One region of the Shewanella sp. SW24 genome, then DNA from elsewhere that is predicted to be linked to it. Evidence: predicted binding sites of a transcription regulator. Region 1 holds the regulator's gene; the other holds the start of a gene.
What was found. The regulator MetJ, encoded in region 1, represses methionine synthesis genes. The targets are predictions, from matches to a motif close to TAGACGTCTAGACGTCTA.
Positions count from the first base shown of each region.

Region 2: the regulator MetJ is predicted to act here: its motif matches at 8,828-8,845, upstream of serA (phosphoglycerate dehydrogenase).

Region 1 is NZ_JAKKSH010000025.1:58,339-69,365, forward strand. Features, by position in the region: gene metB (cystathionine gamma-synthase) at 1-1,040, opposite strand, end outside; gene metJ (met regulon transcriptional regulator MetJ) at 1,253-1,567, shown strand; gene L5M17_RS17720 (sulfite exporter TauE/SafE family protein) at 1,702-2,445, shown strand; gene nrfD (NrfD/PsrC family molybdoenzyme membrane anchor subunit) at 2,552-3,499, opposite strand; gene L5M17_RS17730 (4Fe-4S dicluster domain-containing protein) at 3,502-4,068, opposite strand; gene phsA (thiosulfate reductase PhsA) at 4,081-6,363, opposite strand; gene L5M17_RS17740 (pentapeptide repeat-containing protein) at 6,806-7,468, opposite strand; gene L5M17_RS17745 (SRPBCC family protein) at 7,573-8,055, opposite strand; gene L5M17_RS17750 (hypothetical protein) at 8,290-8,718, shown strand; gene L5M17_RS17755 (phosphoribosylaminoimidazolesuccinocarboxamide synthase) at 8,705-9,808, shown strand; gene L5M17_RS17760 (Imm26 family immunity protein) at 10,195-10,701, opposite strand.
Region 2 is NZ_JAKKSH010000002.1:500,931-511,957, forward strand. Features, by position in the region: gene L5M17_RS03945 (polynucleotide adenylyltransferase PcnB) at 1-1,328, shown strand, start outside; gene folK (2-amino-4-hydroxy-6-hydroxymethyldihydropteridine diphosphokinase) at 1,328-1,810, shown strand; gene panB (3-methyl-2-oxobutanoate hydroxymethyltransferase) at 1,867-2,664, shown strand; gene panC (pantoate--beta-alanine ligase) at 2,689-3,534, shown strand; gene L5M17_RS03965 (DUF4124 domain-containing protein) at 3,925-4,452, shown strand; gene L5M17_RS03970 (curlin) at 5,006-5,425, shown strand; gene L5M17_RS03975 (curlin) at 5,440-6,945, shown strand; gene L5M17_RS03980 (helix-turn-helix transcriptional regulator) at 7,111-7,776, opposite strand; gene L5M17_RS03985 (DUF2238 domain-containing protein) at 8,171-8,779, opposite strand; gene serA (phosphoglycerate dehydrogenase) at 8,934-10,163, shown strand; gene ygfZ (tRNA-modifying protein YgfZ) at 10,318-11,027, shown strand, end outside.

The DNA of each region.
Region 1 (11,027 bases):
GGCTCCATGGCTCTGTGGGTCATAGTGGCGGGCACGGCCACTAAACTTTCGACGCCACCTAAACTTTCCGCCACGCTAAATAAGCTGAGTGCACCTAAAAAGGCCACCACTTCGGCCTCGCCGCCTTTGAGCTCAAAGCTCAGCATAGCGCCAAAGCCCTGTTGTTGCTTGGCCGCAATGGCGTGACCTGGGTGATCCGCAAGACCGGGGTAATAAACTTTGCTCACCACAGGGCTTTGCGTTAATACCTCAATAATACGCTGGGCATTGGTTTGATGCTCGCGAATACGCACCGCTAAGGTACGCAGGCCTCGCAGGGTCAGATAACTGTCGAAGGCTGACCCCGTTAAGCCTAGAGTGTTCGACCACCAATGTAAGCTTTCGCCGATTTGCACGTCTTTGGCGACCACAGCGCCGCCAACAACATCGCTGTGACCATTGATATATTTAGTGGTGGAATGGATAACGATATCCGCGCCTAACAATAGGGGTTGTTGCAATATCGGCGATAAAAAGGTGTTATCGACCACCACCAGCGCGCCGACCTCATGGCTCGCCTTAGCAATGGCTTCGATATCCACCACACGCAATAACGGGTTCGATGGGGTTTCGAGCCACACCATCTTAGGATTCTGGGCAATGGCGGTGGCTAACGCTTGGCTGTCGGTTTGGTCGACCACAATGAGCTTAAACTGGCCTTTCTTCGCCAAGTTGGTAAATAAACGGTAAGAACCGCCATAGCAATCATGGGGCACAACTAATAGGTCATCGGGGCCGAGCAAAGTCGTCACTAAGGTGATGGCCGCCATGCCAGTGCACGTCACTATGCCAGTGGCGCCCTTTTCTAATTGCGCTAATGCTTCGCCTAAAATGCAGCGCGTTGGGTTGCCTGAACGACTGTAATCGAATTCGCGGGGATTTTTATGACCATCGAAGGCGTAATTAGTCGACAAATAAATCGGTGGCACAACTGCGCCATATTGAGTATCGCTTTCGATACCCTGACGCACTGCCAGTGTGGCTAATTGACGCTCTGCCATGGGTGGACTCCTAAATTCGATAGACTGATAGAGATGTCTGGACGTCTAAATGTACCTAAGCCCAACGCCATCGTCAATAGGCGTGAAGACGTTTAGACGTCTGAACATAAAGAAATCTGTTTGCAATCACAAAGAAATAGTAGCAATAATTTGACTGTTCTTTGTAAGGGTTTAAAATCTGCCCCGAATTTAGCGTTATAACAGGTGAGTCAATGACTGAATGGAATGGGGAATACATCAGCCCCTATGCTGAACATGGCAAGAAGAATGAACAAGTAAAAAAAATTACTGTGTCTATTCCGCTCAAAGTGCTTAAGGTCCTCACGGACGAACGTACTCGTCGTCAGGTCAATAATTTGCGTCACGCCACCAACAGCGAGCTGTTGTGTGAGGCATTTTTGCACGCCTACACTGGCCAGCCATTGCCCAACGATGAAGATCTGTCAAAAGATAACCCAGACAGCATTCCCGCAGAAGCCAAGTTGTTGATGGATCAAATGGGAATCGAGTGGGAAGACATGGAATAGCGACTCGTCGCTTTCAAAGTCATATCACAGTGCTCATCAATAGGGATCGTTAACGATCCCTTTTTGTTTATACCCAAGCGACTTCAAACTTTAAATTTCACCATCTTGAGTTGGTTTGGGATATAGGAAATCCTATGTTTTCTATGATAGATCCACAGACACTCGCCTTAGCCTCGCTGGTCGTGTTTCTGGGCGCCTTAACCCAAAGTCTGATTGGGTTTGGGCTTGCGGTTGTCGCCAGTCCTTTGCTGTATATCGTCGATCCACAACTTGTACCTGCGCCTGTTATTGCTATGGGTTTCTCCATCGCCCTGCTGACCTTAGTGCGTGAACGCGGTCACTTAGAATTCAATGGCTTGCAATATGCGCTCATAGGCCGCGTGCCCGGTGGTTTTATCGGCGCGAGTTTATTACTGTTTGCGCCTCAACCCATACTCGGTTTATCCATCGCCGCTATTGTGACTGTCGCAGTGATCCTCAGCCTGTATAAATTCAGCCTGCCAGTGAATAAGAAAACCCTCTTCGGTGCGGGCGTGGTTTCAGGGATCTTCGGCAATATCGCCGCGATTGGTGGCCCGCCGATGGCGATTTTGTTGGCAGGCAAAGATGCCTCGCAGTTTCGTGCAGCCCTGTCGGCCTTCTTCATTTTTAGCTCCATGATTGCATTGATCATTTTAGCGATCACTGGCTTATTAGAATTAAAACATCTATGGCTGTCGTTGATGCTGCTCCCCTCAGTGATTTTAGGTTACTTAGTTGCAGGACGATTAGTGGGCCGTGTCGATAAAGAGAAGACAAAGATGGCAACGTTAGTCCTGTGCAGTATCAGCGCCTTAGTGCTAACGGTGAAGTCGGTTATCGAGTTATTACCCCAATAAGCGTCCTGCTTATACTGGCAAACCTTCTCACGATTCAAACAATAAAAAAGCACTGACATTGCCAGTGCTTTTTCTTTATCTATCAATATGTAAAGCCAGCTTACACTCAGCTTAAATAGCTTTGCCCTGCGTACACAATAAAGTGTCTTAAGGCGAGTACGCCCGTTAAGCTCGCACAAGCCACCATGATCATCGCGCCCTTAGTGTGGCGAGTCGCGGCGGGTAGCAGCATAAACAGCAATGGAATACCAAAACCTATACCGACAACGCCTATCCAGAACACGCTTGCCCATAACCCAGACGTTAACGATGCTAAGGCCGCAGCCGCCGCGCCGCCCTTGAAGTACAAGGCGCAGAACAACATGAACAGGAACAGAATTTCAATCGCCATCACAGGCAATTCTAAACCGTGCATCTTCACTAAAGTTTTGTCGTGGCTGTCAGTCTTAAACATCAGCAACGCCAGTACCGCATTTGCCGCAGCGCCCGCCGATAGACCTGACACTAAAAACAGCGCAGGCAGTACCGCAGTGTTGAGCATAGGATAGGCATTCATCGCCGAAATTAAGAAGCCAGTGTAAGCCCCTACGCCAATGGCGAGGACAAACAACAATACTTCAATCAGCTTTCGAAATGGCATAAGTAACTTAGCGATAGGTGTTAGGAAACCCAAACCCCATTTTGGTAAGTCATCCCGCAGCACAATAATGGCGTACGCAAAAGCTAAGGGAGAATACGCCAGCAGCGCCAGCACCCCGATTGCCATCACAGACTGGAAGTTATAGTGAATTAAGATCAACCAGAAGTGGAATGGTTTGGTTAAGTCAAACACTAAGCAAGCTAGACCTAAGCTAATTGCTACAGGCCCAATAATGGCTGCCGCCTTAAGAATGCTGCTTTCGGCTCCCGCGCTGAGTTCCTTATTCGCCCAGCGCAAACCAATGCCAATCAGTAAACTGCCCGCGGATAACCCCGCCATAAACAGGTAAACGGCGATGACCCAGTGCCAAGTGACAGGATCATATTGCGCCATGTCGCCCCAAGTATTGTTCATAATCAAATCCCCCCTCTTTTGGTAGGAACGCGATATACCCTAGGTTTAGTGCCCAAATGGGTTTTATCTTGGTAAGTGATTTTAGTGTTGAGCATGATGGCCACTTCACTGCGTGGATCATTGGCATCACCAAACACTAAGGCATCGGTTGGACACACAGTCACACACGCTGGCTCTTCGCCCCGTGCTAAACGCGTATCCTTACAGAAGTTACACTTATCCGCCGCCTTGGTTTCTGGGTTCATAAAGCGCACTTTATAAGGGCACGCTGCCACACAGTACATACAGCCGACACACTTCTCGGTATGGATAGAGATAATGCCGTCTTCACCCACATAGGCCGCACCCGTAGGGCACACCTTAACGCAGGGTGCATCTTCACATTGCTGGCAAGATACCCTGTGATATTTGAAATGCAGATTAGGCATCTCACCAAAGGGGCCTTCCACACGCACTTGCAGACGAGTTACGCCTTCGGGTACACCATTTCCACTGCGACACGCCACGTTACAAGCTTGGCAGCCGATGCACTTATTCTCGTCGTGCACCATTACATATCGTTTATTCATTTAAGCCTCCGATTAGCGCTTTGCCAGCGTGACGCCCGTGGTGTGCACTGTCATGCCACACACAGGAGCAGTAACGTGCGGTAGTAAGTTACCGCAATGGATACCTTTGCCCGTTGCTCTGACCAACTCTTTGTTTTTAGAACCAAAGCCCATGTAAGCAAACACAGTATCTTGGCGAATACCCGGCGTGACTAAGGCATGGCCTTCTTCTGTGCCAACACTGCTGGTGAGGCGGATTGGGTCGCCATTGCTGATCCCTAACTTACCCGCAGTAACAGGGTGAACCCACACAGCGTTATCCGACATCAGGTTAGCGAGCATAGGCACATTGTGGGTTGCGCCATTGGTGTGCACCGCCACTTTGCCTTGGATAAAGTACAGCTCATCTGCTTTTTTAAGATTCACTTCGCGGAACTTGATCACCCCACGGCCCGGTGCCATGGCTTCGACTTTCGCGGAAGTGAGTTCAATCTTGCCACTAGGGGTTTTAAAGGTCAGTGCACTGGCGTAAGTGCCGTCTTCATCGGCAGGTCGCGCATTGGGGTATGCCTTAATAAACTCGGCAACCATCTTAGGCTCGCACAACATAATTGGCTTACCGAAGCTCACAAAACCTTCGTCTTTGATACGGCGCAGCAGGTCAGTGTCGCGGTTCACCTGCAGCATTTGCAGGGTTTCCATGTTTTCCCATGGATAGAACTCGCCAAGGCCCATAGCCACACCCACATCCTTAAAGATCTGCCAAGAAGGCTTAGTATCACCTAAGGTTTCAACGACCCGTTGGCGCACATAATAGGCCGGATTTTTACCTGACTTATCAGCAATTTCTTCATCACGTTCAAGATAAGTCGACTCAGGTAAAATCACGTCCGCATAGGCGGCGGTTTCGCTGATATACACATCACACACGGCGATAAAGTCGAGCTTTTTCATCGCTTCAACAACGCGTGCTCTGTCTGTCATGGTTTGCATTGGGTTAGTGCGTGACATCACCCAGCCGTGTAACTGGTAAGGAACAGCGCTTAATGTGGCATCGAGAATGGTTTGGTAAACGCCGCCCGATGTCCACATCATGGCGTACTGTTCTTCCACCTGATCGATACGTTTCGCTGCTGGTTTTGGCATGTCTTTCACGCCAGGTTTTGCCAATACGGGCGCAACCGCTTCACCGGCAAGCTTGTTGTAATCACCGGGTTTCTGGCCGATATAAATCCCGCCCTTACGCTCGATGTTACCAATCAAGACGTTAGCGGCGTAAAGGGCGCGGCGCATCTCAAACTCTTCGGTGGTAAAGGTGGCTCTGTGACCAAAATCGACCACAGCATGGGGCGCTTTAGCGGCATATTCGTGGGCGATACGACGAATGTCTTTGGCAGGCACATCGGAGATGGTTTCAGCCCATTCAGGGGTATAAGCTTTCACTTCGGCGGCAAAGGCTTCGAAGCCTTCCACATAGCGCGCGACAAATGCCTTGTCGTAAAGATTATCTTCAATCAATACATGGCATAACGCCAAGGCGACGGCTACGTCGGTACCGGGGCGAATGGCATACCATTCATCAGCTTTATCGGCCACGACGGAGAATCTTGGCTCGAACACCACCAGCTTGGCACCTTTGTCCATTTGCGCCGCCATCATGCCGCGGGTTTCGGACATATTGATGCCTTCGTACAGGTTATGGCCGAAGTTAATGATGTATTTAGAGTTACTTAAATCACGTTTGACCTTAGTGCCAAAAATAGCTTTAGCGGCAATTTCATAACCACCAGGGCAAGTCGACGCGTGGGTAAAGGTATTTGGACTACCAAAGGCGGTCGCAAGGTGAAATAAATGCTTTTCTTGTGAGCCAGATTTTGACGAGAATGCCACGGCTTCTGGGCCATGTTCTTTTTTGATTTTATTGAGGTTTTCAGCGATTAATTTATAAGCCTCATCCCAACTGATCTCAGCCCATTTGCCTTCGCCGCGCTCACCGACCCGCTTTAACGGTTTAACGATACGCTGTGGATCGTACAATAAACTATGGCCTGCGCCGCCACGGGCACACACTTTACCGCCAAAGGATTTAGCGGCCTTGTTGCCACTAATGAAGACGTTTTTGCCCTCAATCACCCGCGCCGAAATCGGGCAGCGAGTCGAACACATTTCACAAATACTGGCAATGTCTTTGCCCATGCCCTTTAGCTGCTTATTCTCTAATGCCGCTAAGCTGCCCGGCAGCAGACTGGCCAACGCACACGTGGCGCTGCTCGCTCCTGCTCCCTTTAAAAAGGTTCGCCTATTAAGCTCAATCATGGTTACCTCCATCACGCTCATCCCACCCGCCAGTCGCCACATTGGACGCCATCGAGCAGAGGTTTGCTCACTGATTTGATTACTTTTTTAGTTATAAAGCGTTAAAACAGCGCCACCATATCTTCAAAATACACGGCATACGCTGAATACACTGCTCATCCACAGAGATTGTTATCCCGAAAGAGGTAGGTGGGTATTGTGGTAAACCACATGGGGAAGCTCGGTGTGATCTACCGCAACTAAAACCTAAGACTGACCTTGAAATACGTGAATAAGATCAACAGGCTTATTGGGAACAGGCTTTACATCGACGGAGAAGACAGAAAAAAGCCGCCAGTTTGGACACTGGCGGCTTAGAAGAAAACTGACATTACAGTCAATTACGATAACCCTAGCAGGATAAGAACATCTCACTAGCGGGCGCAAACTGATTACAATCGCATTAATCCATTAACTCTATATCGAGGCAATTGAGCAGGCGAATCGCTTCGTCGCGGCTAAACTTAGCGCCTTTGATTTTATTGTTAAAAATGTCGATATCGTAATTGGATGCCTCGCTGAAATCCGCCTCCAATAATTGAGTTCGGCCAAACAGACTATGACTAAAATCCGTGTAGGTGAAATTGGCTTGGTTGAAACTGCCCTCGCGAAAATCCACATCGTGGGCCTTGCACTCTTCGATGATAATTTCATCGAGGGACAAGCCTAAAAATGAGCAGTCGTTTAGAATGCATTGCTTAAAGGAAAAAGGCGCGGCAAAGGATAAACGCGACCACGCGGCGCGGGTCCAATCGATACCGACTAACTTACATTCTTCAAACTCCACCCCGCTGAACTGACACTGGGGCACTTTCACTAAACTTAAGTTGCAACGCACAAAGCGGCAATCGATAAACTTGCATTTACGGAAAGTGCTCTCACTAAAATGGCAATCTTGAAAGCAGCAATCCTCAAACTCGATGCCCTGTAGATCTTGTGCTAATTCCGACAAGCCATTGAACTGTTTTGATAAAAAACTATTGCCTTGCAAAGCCGCGCTTTGCGCTAGTTGCGATGGCGCAAGCACCGATTGTTTAAGCACTGGTACTTCTTTCTGTGACGACATAACACCTCTAATCCTGCCCAATCCCCAGCAATAAAATATGCAGGGCAATTGGGCTAGGTACTGCTTATTATTGACTCTCTGATACGAGGCTTGAGACTCACCGGCTAAATGCTCGCGACGAGTTCCTCAAGCTGATCGGTCGCCTTAGACCACCCCTGATAAAACCCCATATCCTCATTATTCTGCCTATCTTCGCTATTCCAATGCAGCACCCGCGCAGTGTACTTGGTCTTACCATCTATAGGTTCAAACGTAATGGTTGCCGTCATAAAGGCTTTATCGGACGGCACCCAAGCCTCAGTAAAGGCATCGGTAAATACGATGCGCTCATTCTCAACCACCTCGAGATACACGCCACGATTCGGGAAATCCTGTCCCTCAGGGCTGCGCATCACGATCACATTTGAACCACCGGCACGCACATCTAAGCTCGCGCTAGCCACAGTCCACGGCCTTGGCGTAAACCAAATTTTGAGGAGTTCTGGCTCGGTCCACGCGCGGAACAGCTTTTCTGGCGGCGCATCGATAATCCGCTCTAATACTAGCTCTCGTTGATTATCATTATGTACATGCTGACTTGTGCTCATATTCCCTCCATTGGATATTTGGCTTGATGGTCTTGTCGGCTGCAGCTACGTCATAAGCTCGCACATCAGCGCGCTAAAATACAGCCCTTCAACATTAGCTCGTCCGCAGAACACCAGCCCTCCATGATGCTCAGCACTGAGTGTTAGCGCGTGATTCCCTTGCAAATCCTTACGCCCGCTAGATTCAAGCCACAGAACTATAACAGAGCAGTGTAAAGATCTGTGCAAAGAGCGATGCAAATAGCCGTGGCAAATTTTGTCAAAAAAGGTAGAATGTCGCCACTTTTTCGCGGCAGTCTAGAACAAGGTTCTCTCGGATTAATGGTTAGCATTTTCGAGCAAAATGGCACGGGCCCAGCCCGCTTTCGCAGACCACTTTCACTGTGGTGCCAACCTTGCCCTGCGTTTGTTCCCTCCCTTGAATTATCTCCACCCAACACAATTCAAACACCGCCCGAAAATACCCCTTTTGCTGTTCAAGATTTAACATCAAATCCCGCAAACTGGCTGAGCACTTTACGCCCTAAGCCAAGTGCGAATAATAAAGCGGTTGCAATGAATCTGGCTGTTGCTAACGCCATAGTCCATCTGCAAACCGACACTTATAAAAACCTTATCCCTACACTCTCTATCCTAAGGAATACTCGTCATGAGTCTTGCTGATTCCGTATTAGCCGTGAATAACGATTTGCCAATCCGCACCGACAGCCCAGTCCACAGCGGCAAGGTTCGCAGCGTTTACTGGCTAACCGATGCCGACAGCCGCCGTTTAATCAAAACCAAGGGTTATAACGTCCCCGAAGATACCCCGCTCGCCATCATGGTGATCAGCGACCGTATCTCAGCCTTCGACTGTATCTTCCACGGTGAAGGTGGCCTCAAAGGCATTCCCGGTAAAGGCGCGGCATTAAACGCGATTTCTAACCACTGGTTTAAACTGTTCGCCGAAAACGGCCTAGCCGACAGCCATATTTTGGATATCCCGCACCCGTTCGTATGGATAGTCCAGAAAGCCCGCCCCATTAAAGTCGAAGCCATTTGCCGCCAGTACATCACAGGCTCAATGTGGCGCGCTTACTCTAAGGGCGAGCGCGTATTCTGTGGCATCACACTGCCAGAAGGCTTAGAGAAAGATCAAAAGCTCCCTGAGCTGTTAATCACCCCATCGACTAAGGGTATTTTAACCGGCATCCCAGGCGTGCCAGCCCAAGATGACGTGAACATCAGCCGCAGCGATATCGAAGCCAACTACCAAGCCTTTGGCTTTGAAAAGTTAGAAGATATCGACCTGTACGAGAAGCTGTTAAAGGATGGCTTTAAAGTGATTTCAGCCGCGCTGGCAAAACTTGACCAAGTGTTTGTCGACACTAAATTTGAGTTCGGTTATGTGACCGATAAAGATGGCCATTCAAAACTGATTTACATGGATGAAGTCGGTACTCCAGACTCATCACGTATTTGGGACGGCGCCGCCTACCGCGATGGCAAGATTTTGGAAAACTCCAAAGAAGGTTTCCGCCAATTCCTGCTAAATCATTTCCCCGATCCTGATGTACTGCTCAATAAAGACAGAATGCCAGAGCGTGAAGCCCTCGCCCGCGACAATGACCTCCCACTTGAGGCCATGATGCAAGTGTCACGCACTTACACCGGCGTTGCCGAGAAAGTGACTGGCGCTCCAATCCCGCTGCCAGCGAATCCAAAGGCAGATATCATCAAGATACTCAAAGATGAGTATGATCTGATTGTGTAATAGAGAGTTGTAATCAAATCTGAGGTTTTGGGTGGTTTACCCATAACTGAATAGTAGAAAAGGCGCTTAGGCGCCTTTTTGTTTAAGTCATTCAAAAACTTAACCAATACACCGCTGATGATTAAGCACTGTCATTCCAGTGACACGCCATGAACTCATCCATGAGGGCTCGACGACGGCATCCATGCCGTCAACGGTCACTTACATGCCAATGCTTAATTCAACCAACTCTTCAGTAATCTGTATGCCTTTTCACAAGCAGACACTTTACAAATTTAACAATGGGCGGCTCGTTAAATTGTTTCGGTGTAAGGTGATAACTAGATCTGTACAGCCAACATGTCTAACTATGTAGTATTGATACAACCTCTGCTAATAGTAAAAAATTACAGACCATTGAGAACTGGTATATAGCAATCAAGCTTTTCATCAAACCGCAGATTATCAAACTGAACACCAGAATACTTTAACCTCACGAAAGCAGAGTAATAGTCACTATGCCTCGTGATAAATCTAGGATAAATATTTATATCATTATCCGCAGCGTCAAACGTGTCGCCAGTTACATAATTTAGGCATTTGAGCCTGCTTGGCAGCCCATATATTACTATAGGGTTTACAGGGAACTTAGGGTTGTCATATATAACTTTACGTAGTAACTCCCACTTTGGGTACATTGCATTTTTTATTTTAGCGAAAACAACCACATCAATTAGCCACCCTTCAATCAAAAGTGGCCGATCAAAAGCAGAGGCAATTTCCTTACAACTTATTGATTTAAAATCAAATATATTCACAATTAGAAACCGATCATCATAAACAATGTATCCGAAACCAAACTCACCGCTTTCAAGCGGAATGTAAAAACAAGTACCTACATCAATCTTTTTCATACGCCCCCACCAAGTTAGCATTTTTTCTTCGAAGATGAATGTGTTGACATTCTATTTCTATAGTTTTCATCAAACGCTTTGGCCCTCTTATCATTAGGATCACTCAATCTGCTGGGGTCGTAAGAGCGAGCACGGTTGCCTGCTCCAGCATTAAATTTACCGTCTTCTGTGTAGACTCCACGCTGAGAAGTATCTAACGTTTTGTAATGTTCAATATCCGCTTGTTCATACCCTCTGACTTGTGCATGAGAATACTAAAGAATACTAAATGGAAATACTAAATGGACATCCAAAATACTAAATGGACATCCATCGTTAATGGCGAG
Region 2 (11,027 bases), on a different contig from region 1:
CGCGCAAACAAATCAGCGAGAATGCCCTTAAGGTATTATACAGACTGAATAAATCTGGCTTTAAAGCCTATTTAGTCGGCGGCGGTGTACGCGATTTACTCTTAGGGATTGAACCGAAAGATTTCGACATAGTGACCAATGCAACACCGGAAGAAATCAAAAAATTATTCCGTAATTGCCGTGTTGTCGGTCGCCGTTTCCGCTTAGCGCACATTGTTTTCGGTCGCGATGTGATTGAAGTCGCCACCTTCCGTGGTCACCATGGCGAAAGTAATGAGAAAGTCTCTAAAGCCAATGCCGAAGGGCGTTTGCTGCGCGATAACGTCTATGGCGAAATCGATGAAGATGCCGAGCGCCGCGACTTTACCGTCAATGCCCTCTATTACGATATCAGCGATTACTCGATTCGCAGCTATGGCGGCGGTATGGCCGATCTCAAAGCGGGCACCCTAAGATTAATTGGCGATCCAGAAACCCGTTACCGTGAAGATCCGGTGCGTATGTTAAGGGCAGTGCGTTTCGCCACTAAACTCAACATGGGTATCGAAACCGTCACAGCCGCGCCGATTAAACAATTAGCGCCGCTGCTAAAAGATATTCCGGCAGCACGTATGTACGAAGAAGTGTTAAAACTCTTCTTTGCAGGCAAAGCCTTAGCCAACTTCGAACTGATGCAAGAATACAAGCTATTCGCGCCGCTGTTTCCGCAAGTGGCCGCTCTGCTAAAAGATGATCCTAAAGGTACGACCATGAAAATGGTGCAAGCCATCATGAAGAGCACAGATCAAAGAGTTAACGAAGATAAGCCGGTCACACCTTCATTCTTCTATGCTGCGCTTCTCTGGTATCCACTGCGTCAACGCGCCGAAGATATTGCCGTTGAAAGTGGCCTGACGTTATACGATGCCTTCTTTGCCGCCATGGGCGATGTGATGGAGCAGCAATGCCAAACCATTAGCATTCCGCGCCGTTTTAGTACGCCGGCAAAAGACATTTGGCAATTGCAGTTACGCTTCGATCGTAGCCAAGGCACCCGCGCCTTTAAACTGATGGAACACCCTAAGTTTAGAGCCGCATATGATTTGCTCTTGCTCAGGGGCGAAGTCGAAGCGGGTAATGTCGCTAAAAGTGCCGCTTGGTGGCAACAATTTGTCGAAGCCGATGAAACAGAACGTTTAGCCATAGCGCGTAGCGGCAGTAAATCGCCAAACCGCAACCGTAATGCCACCCAACGTCGTCGCCGTCCTCGTGCACCAAATGCCGATGGTTCAGCGCCGACGAGCGCACCTAAAGCGAGTGGCACACCTAAAGTTAAAACGGCTGAATAATGCCCCGCGTCTACGTCGCATTAGGCGCAAATCTTGAAGATCCCAAGGCTCAATTGGACAATGCCGTGACGGCATTGTCCGCCTTAGACAATAGGCTCGTCGTTTCTCCCTATTACCATTCGACGCCCATGGGCGATGTCGTGCAACCCGATTATATTAATGCGGTGGCGAGTTTCGATACTGATCTTGCGCCATTAGCTTTACTCGATGCACTGCAGCATATTGAAAACACCCAAGGTCGAGTCCGCCTAGAGCGTTGGGGGCCTAGAACCTTAGATCTCGATTTACTCTTGTATGGTAATGAGAACATTGATATTCCTAGACTCAAAGTGCCCCACTACGGCATGAAAACGCGCAGCTTTGTGCTCGTGCCTTTAGCCGCAATTGCACCGGATCTGATTCTGCCTTGCAACACTGCCATCGACAGTCTTATCGATACAAAAATGTTGGCCGAGTTACAACAACTGGGCATTGATCATTGAAGTCCGTCCTCAGTTAGCTTATAACACCACTTCTATTTGGTTTGAAGATCATCCATATGTCTAAAATTACTAGCTCAACCCTGTTGAAATACAAACAGGAAGGTAGAAAATTCACGGCACTGACAGCCTATGATGCCAGTTTTGCCAGCGCGTTCGATAGCGAAGGTGTCGATGTGCTGCTGGTCGGCGATTCTTTGGGAATGGTTCTCCAAGGCCATGACGATACCCTGCCCGTCACTACTGCAGAAATCGCTTACCATACTCGCTGTGTTCGTCGCGGTATTGAACGTGCCCTGCTGATCGCCGATATGCCCTTTATGAGTTACGCCACGCCAGAACAAGCCATGGTCAACGCCACTGAGTTAATGCAAGCTGGCGCGAACATGGTCAAAGTCGAAGGCGGCCACTGGTTACTCGAAACCGTCACTAAGCTCACCGAACGCGGTATTCCTGTATGTGCCCACTTAGGCTTAACGCCTCAGTCGGTTCATGTGTTTGGTGGTTTTAAAGTGCAAGGCCGCGATGCCGAAAATGCCCAGCGCATCCTCGACGAAGCTAAGGCTTTAGAAGCCGCGGGGGCTCAACTACTCGTAGTGGAATGTATCCCTGCGCCTCTCGCTGCGGCGATCACTCAAGCCTTAACGATTCCAGTCATTGGAATTGGCGCAGGCGCATCGACCGACGGCCAAATATTGGTGATGCATGATGTGTTAGGTATTTCAAGTGGTTACATTCCTCGTTTCTCGAAAAACTACCTAAAACAAACCGGTGAAATTCGTTCTGCGGTACGTGCTTATATCGACGAAGTTGCCCAAGGAACTTTTCCTGGCGAAGAACACACTTTTAACAAATAACAGATTTATGCAAGGTAAGGCTCAATGATCACTAGCGCCCATATTGATGATATTCGCACTCAAGTGCGTGCATGGCGTGCCAAGGGCGAGACTGTCGCCTTTGTGCCGACCATGGGCAATCTCCATCGGGGACACATCACCTTAGTGAAAGAAGCGGCTAAACGTTGTGATCATGTGGTGGTATCGATTTTCGTCAATCCAATGCAGTTTGGCCAGAACGAAGATCTCGATGCCTACCCACGCACACTCGCCGCCGACAGTGAAGCCCTCACCGCCGCTGGCGCTGAGTTGCTGTTTACCCCAACACCAGCCGTGATGTATCCCAAGGGCTTAGCGCAACAAACCTATGTTGAAGTGCCAGGTATTTCAGATCTGCTCTGCGGCGCTAGCCGTCCGGGGCATTTTCGTGGCGTTGCGACAATCGTCTGTAAACTATTCAACATAGTACAGCCCGATGTGGCACTCTTTGGCAATAAAGACTATCAACAGCTATTAGTCATTGAAACTATGGTTGAAGACTTGTCATTACCGATTGAGATTATCGGTGTTGATACCATACGTGAGGACTCAGGTTTAGCCATGAGTTCGCGCAATGGTTATCTCACCGCCGCAGAAAAAGCCGCGGCACCAGCGTTAAAACAGGCAATAGATGCTATGGCTGCAGGGATCAAACAAGGTCAGAGTGTTGATGCTGTCACCGAGCAAGCGAAAATCAGTTTAGTGGCGGCGGGCTTTACGCCGGATTATCTGGAAATTCGTCATGCCCACACGCTTGAGAAAGCGCAGAGCCAAGACCAAACCTTAGTCATTTTGGCCGCCGCCTATATAGGTAAAGCGCGACTTATCGACAACTTAAGGTTCGATCGCTAATCTCTTAAGCGTTATCAATAAATAAAAAGGAGCAGTCGCTCCTTTTTATTTACCTAATGACCGACCAGAAGCTATTTTCTTCTTTAGAATCAATCCAAGCGCCAAAAATTTGAAGCGTCAAAAAACTGGTTTTATCCCTAAATTTACGCCATAGTATGATGCAGATGTTAATTTAAGGTAAATGATTAGCGGCAGACATTGACGAGTGAATTTGACCTTATAATGATGCATGGCTAATCCTTTAATTTATTGGGCTTAACAGCCGGTTAAGCCTAATAAAAAACGGTTATAAAGGCATAATAATGTAAACGTCACAATCATTATTTATCATGCTTAATCAAACAATTAAATCATAATAGCTATGCAAGTGTACAAAGGATTTGTGGCCTCATGGCAAGACTGATACTCACCCTAATTTGTGTTATTTTGCCCACTGCAATACAGGCAAATACCATTTATAAATGCCGTAAAGATGACAAAATTGTCTTTAGCCAAACCGCTTGTCCGCAGGAATTTAGCCAACATAAAATCGAATACCAGTTAGGGATAACGACTGAAGTAGACTCTGATAAAAGAGACATTCCTGTCGATCCCTTACACACTCTACTGAATAGCCGAACCATTTCTAAAGAAAAATTATTGCAGTTACTCGACGGCGAGATATATCGTCTTAAGCAGGAAAATAGCTATTTTGAAATCCTGCGCGCCAGTGAATTGCAGAAATTAGAACGTAAGCGTTATTGGCAAAATAAAGAGAAAACCGATCCTGAATACATTAACGAAATGGACGATATCAATTCTCGCTTCAATGCGTTAACTGTGAGTAATAACAGCGCGATGCAACAACTGCAAGACCGTAAAAGCCAAATCAGTACAGAAGCATTCCATGAAGAGTTAAAAGAACCAGAAAAGCACTGATCTCGCATAAAACAGTAGTATTAATCTTTTCTCTACCCCATTAAGGAATTTAATCATAATAATGGTTAATTTTCCGCTCACAGTAATGTCCCTTTATTTAACCTAGGATTCATTACCGCAAAGACAAGAAGCCTGTTGTTGCACACTGGGTAAATGACATAGGTTGCTACAGTTAATTAAACCCCACAGCAGTTTCTCGCTGGCACAAACGCGTGCTTTTTTATCAAGAAAATGCAAACGCGATAGTCGATGTATTTCCCTTCACTTGTTATTGCATTGTTTAAAAATCAAATACTCTCTTCACAACAAATACGACTTAACTACTAGGACAACTAGGCTAGACCCCTTAAATAAAAACACGTCAATAAACATATAAAATCTATTTAATCAATACGATATTAATACAGCCATCATTTACCTTCCGTTAATCCTTTCTAGAATAAATACCCGTTTGGCCAATTGCGACATATTAACGGGACTCGTATCTTCAGGTCTGAATTTGGGATGCAAGTTGCTTTAAGCAGCCCAAGATATTTGATGCAAGGAGTCACCCGTGCCAAATACCTCTATACGCTTTTTGGTGCCGCTGATCTTGCTCTGTAGTTGTATGACTTCAGCACAAGAGCTGAATGTCAACGAGTTACCCGTAACCCTTCAGGCATTACTGGAACGTTCCGGTCGCGATAACCTTATCGAGCTGGTTCAACAAGGCACTGCCAACCAAGGATTACTGTTCCAGTCAGGCAGCGATAACAAGGCCGATGTAACACAAGTGGGCAATGATAACGATGCGCTAATCACACAGATTGGTTCAAACAATGAAGTCCAACTACTGCAAGTCGGCAGTCAAAATACGGCTTCAGTGACACAAATTGGCAATGACAATCTCGTGCAACTGAACCAACTAGGAAGCGGCAACTTTTCGATTCAACAGATTGCGGACGGTGCTGCAATCTCAATAACTCAATATTAAACAGGGAGCGTCACATGAAATCACAAGCTAAAAAATCACTTATTGCTTTGGCCATTGCAACAGGTTTAAGCGGTCAAGCTTTTGCTGCCAGTACAGTGAGCGAAATTAGCGTAGTACAGTCAGGCCAAGCCCAAGACACTTTAGTCTCACAAACGGGTGGCCTTAACGCTGCTGCGGTTGTGCAAACAGGTACAGCTCAAACCGCAACTGTCATCCAAGACGGTGTGTGGCATGAAGCGGCTATTAATTCAACGGGTGATGATAACAAGGTCCAAATAACGCAACAAGTTGACTGGCATGTGGCAAGTGCAAATGTTGTAGGTGACAACAACAATGTAAATGTGTCGCAAAATGGTTTCTTTAACCAAAGCAGTAGCGATGTTACTGGCAACGATAACACGGTATTCGTTAACCAATTAGGCGAAGTCAACGAAAGCCAAGTTGAAATCACTGGCGCTGAAAACAGCGTGTTTGTTGAGCAAGAAGGCGACGCAAACTTTGCAGTTTTTCGCGTTGAAGGCAGCAACAACGACGGTAAAATCACACAAATCGGTGACAACAACCAAGCAGGTTTAATCGCTCTCGACTTAACCGCTAACGTGGGTAACAACAACGACGTTTCTGTTAATCAAGCGGGTAACAATAACTTTGGCGCAGCGAAAGGTATTGCAGGTAATGACAACACAGTAGACATGGTCCAAAAAGGTGATAACCATGTTGGCTTCGTTTACGCACTGGCCGGCAGCGATAACGATATTTCAATGGATCAAAAAGGTAACGGCAACACGGCTTATCTTGCGATGACTACGGGTGATGACAACAGTGTCGATATTACTCAAAATGGCAGCGGCAACACTATCGGTGATACTTTAGTGGCCGATATCCAAGGTGATGATAACGATATTACTATCACTCAAAAAGGCGATGTCAACGGTGCGGAGTTCCAAGTATGGGGCGATAGCAACGACGTTGACTTGAAACAAAAAGGCGATGCGAACTTCGCGACCTTTGGTGCATACGGTGCAGATAATGACTTCGATTTATCTTCTAAAGGCGATAACAACGAAATCATTGCCTTCGCTGATGGTGAAGATAACAGCATTGAAGTCAGCCAAGAAGGCGATGAGAACTTTGCTTATGTAGATGCCGTGGGTAGCGATAACGAAGTTGATGTTGAGCAAGATGGCGCTGAGAACGAAACATTGATTTCTGTTACTGGCAACAACAATGCCGATGTCAGCGCACTTCAAAGTGGCGATCTTAACGTTATTGACCTGATTATTGAAGGTGATGAAAACACCGCGCAAATTACTCAATCAGGTAAAGGTAACTGGGTAGGCGGCGATAGCGACACTTCATTTGCTTCAAATTCATTTGGCGTTAGCGGTGACAATAACAGCCTGTCAATCACTCAAACGGGTAATGACAACTTAGTGTTAGGTTCTCAAGCAGGCACTAACAACAGCATCAACGTGAACCAATCAGGCAATATGAACGTTGCCACTGTAGTGCAATACTAATCAATACTGTTAAACCACCACAGCTAAACTCTTTGGTGGTTTATAAAATGGGTGTTAAACAAAAAGCGGGAATGTTTAAATAAACATTCCCGCTTTTCTATGTTGATATGCCAGCAATCATTAACCACTCACAGCGAAAAGCTAACGACCAATATCTTTAACTGACTAACTGCACAGCTCAAAGTGAGTTTGATAGGTTTGCGCCCAACGTAAAAGCTCAACCCGATTACGAGACTGGGTCTTGCGGAAAATAGAAGAAATATGCGCCTTCACTGTATGTTCGCTGATACATAACCTATGAGCGATTTCTTTATTCCTCGCACCACTCGATACGAATTGAATGATAGTGCGTTCACGGGATGTCAGCATCTGCAGCATAGCCACAGTATCAGAGGGCATTTCATTATTACCTTCTAACTTTTGTACGACACGGCGGAACATTTTGCTTAGCAAAGTTCTATCGTACCAAAGTTCCTCTGCCACCATTTTACGTAAACCCGTTAACATCAGATCCATACGTTGATCGGCAAATAAAATACCTCGAATGCCGAGTAACATTGCAGATTCTTGGTCTAAGGAGTCTCGCTCAACTTGATACAGCGCCACAGGAAAATGTGACACTAATCGCGAAGCTAACAGAGGTATCCCTTTGTTATCTAATGCTGAACCTTTTTGGGTGATCAGATAAAAACTACGGCGACTCTTGTCTAAATCCAGTTCAGCCGCATGCTTTACTATTCGCGTTTTCAAACCTATGGATTCAGCGAGTAACGCTAAATGACATGGCGCGGCCATTTGGTGTAAAAAAACCAATTCATTAATTGTGCTCAATGACTCTCCTCCCTGAAAAGTATTCTCTATTGCAAAATGGTATGTTTGACTCGTCTTTTTAGTTAGATTTTTCAACATTCCATTAACCTAGTTAATTCTGACTAGTTAACGATTGAAAAACATCACCCAAATGTACTATTCCCTGTTTAATGCTAGTAGGTTCGACTAACTCACCACAATAAAATGGAATAACAGTCAAAAATACCGTTTTACTTGGCCAACGCCCAGCACCTAATACTTTCCAACTATGACGTTATCAATCCAAAGTTGCAACACAAAGAAAACACAATAACAACACTAAAGTATGACAACTCAATGTCATCACACTCACACCATATATTTCAGGGAAGAAAGTCTTACAACTCAAACAGAGAGCATCACCCACTTTTAGCCGCTAAATCCTCTGCTTGAGTCTCGCGATTTGTTTATCTTGAAAACGAGACAGTAAAGCTAACGCGACAATTGCGCCAATGAGGGCAAGAAACATGTCGGATTGGGTATCCCATACATAGCCTTGAGTCCCTAAAAAGGCTTCAGCCCCTTCGCCGGTTGCCACGGCAACCCACCATTCGATCAGTTCATAAAACGCCGAAAATGCGAGCACAAAACAAGTAGCAAGAAACGCGCACCAAGCCCCAGGTTTGACAGCTTGATTACGCAACATAATTTCACGGGCGAGCATGGCTGGGATAAAACCTTGCGCAAAATGACCCACTTTATCGTAATTATTACGTTCTGAACCCATCCAATCCGCAATCGTGTCGAATAACGGCACTTCAGCGTAAGTATAATGAGCACCTACAAACAACACACAGCAGTGTATTAAGACGAGAAAATACACTAGAGGTGTTAGTGGAAAACGTTTGCGAGTAAAGAATAAAATCGGTACAGCAATCAATGCAGGTAAGGCTTCGAGCCACCATGTGAAAGGATCTGCGGGTTTTATCGCCGACCACACCAAAACTGAGAGGTAAATACCGCACCATGCGATTTTGTTATTCAATGTTTCTTCCTCTTATGCGATATTGTTCTAAATTTAGAATATTAACTTTAGCCATCTAGCCCTCCACACTGAGCAAAAAAAGTGCTATTTTGGTGGGTGAAGGTTGTGAGCATATCATAAGAAACATTTCTATTAATTAGAGGGTACCCATATCATGGCGAAACATTCGCTGGACAAGGATAAGATCAAGATCCTGCTGTTGGAAGGCGTCCACCAATCTGCGGTCGATGTATTTGAACGTGCGGGATACACCAATATCGAATACCACAAAGCTTCCTTAAGCGATGAAGCCTTACTTGAGTCCATTAAAGATGCGCATTTTGTGGGACTTCGTTCGCGTACCCAATTAACTGCAGAGGTGCTGAAACGTGCCGAGAAGTTAATCGCGATAGGATGTTTCTGTATTGGAACCAACCAAGTTGACCTTGCCACCGCCGAATCCCTTGGTATCCCAGTATTTAACGCTCCCTTCTCAAACACTCGCAGTGTTGCAGAACTCGTGATTGGCGAAATCATTATGTTGATGCGGGGTATCCCTGAACGCAACGCTATCGCTCACCGTGGCGGCTGGATGAAAACCGCAGCGGGCAGCTATGAAGTGCGTGGTAAAACCTTAGGTGTAATTGGTTACGGCCATATTGGTACTCAACTTGGCATTCTGGCGGAAACCTTAGGTATGCGCGTCGTGTTCTTCGATATCGAAGACAAACTGCCACTAGGTAACGCACAACAAGTCCATTCGTTGGAACTCCTATTAGCACAAGCTGATGTAGTAAGCTTACATGTCCCTGAAACTCCACAAACAAAAGACATGATAGGCGCTGCCGAGTTTGCAGCAATGAAAAAGGGCAGCATCTTTATCAACGCATCACGCGGTACTGTAGTCGATATTGAAGCTTTAACCGTTGCGTTAAAAGAACGTCACCTCGCAGGTGCAGCAATCGATGTATTCCCCGTTGAACCACAATCGAATGACGATGAATTTATCAGTCCTCTACGCGGTTTAGACAATGTTCTACTCACGCCGCATGTGGGCGGTAGCACGGCCGAAGCCCAAGAAAACATTGGTATCGAAGTCGCGGGTAAGCTCGCTAAATACTCAGACAACGGCTCAACCGTTTCTGCGGTTAACTTCCCTGAAGTGTCATTACCAACGCATAAAGGCACCTCGCGCTTGCTGCATATTCACCAAAACCGTCCGGGCGTGTTGATCAAGATCAACCAAGCCTTCTCGGAAAAAGGCATCAACATCGCCGCCCAATATTTGCAGACCACCGCAGAAATTGGTTATGTCGTGATGGAAGTAGACACAACTCAAGCGGAAGAAGCCTTAGTTGAACTCAAAGCCATTGAAGGTACATTGCGTACTCGCGTGCTGTTTTAAACTTTAAACTCCACTCGCTTTAAGCCTATCGACTAAAGCACACATATTAAGGCGCACAGATCATTCACAGATATGTGCGCCTTATGCTTTTGAGCCAACTGGAATTCCGTTACAATCTAGCCTCTCACATCGTCTTCATTTTCAGGATCTCGCTATGACTATTTCAGTTTCTACGCCCCATTGGGATCTGGACGCTACCTTGCCTCCACTTATGCTTGCCAACTTATCTCATTTGGGCCTCATCAAAGTCGTTGGAGAACAAGGCCGCAGTTTTATCCATGGCCAAGTGACCACAGACATCAGCTCATTGGCCACAGATCAATGGCGCTGGGGCGCGCATTGCGATCCTAAAGGTAAAATGCTGGCCAGTTTCAGAACCTTTGCCATTCAAGATGCACTCTTTATGTTGATGCCAAAGGATGCCATCGAAGTCGATTTACCCCAGTTACAAAAATATGCCGTTTTTAGTAAAGCCACCCTAAGCAATGCATCCGCTGAGTGGACTCTGCTCGGGGTTGCCGGTGAACAGGCAAGCCAATTCGTGAACAAACATTTTGGTGACATTCAGCAAGAGCTCACACTCATTGAAAATGGTGCGATTTTAAAAGACGCTGAACGTTTTATTTTAGTATTAACACCAGATGCCGCAGCGGCTTTAGTTGCGCAATCGGAACTGAGTGTATTTGACGCCAGTGCATGGCAAGCGTTAGAGATTGCAGCAGGTTACCCCAACCTTGCCGCCAGCCATGCCAGCCAGTACGTACCGCAGATGTGTAATCTACAAGCGGTTAACGGTATCAGCTTCAACAAGGGCTGCTACATGGGACAAGAAACCATAGCGCGAATGAAATATCGCGGTGGTAA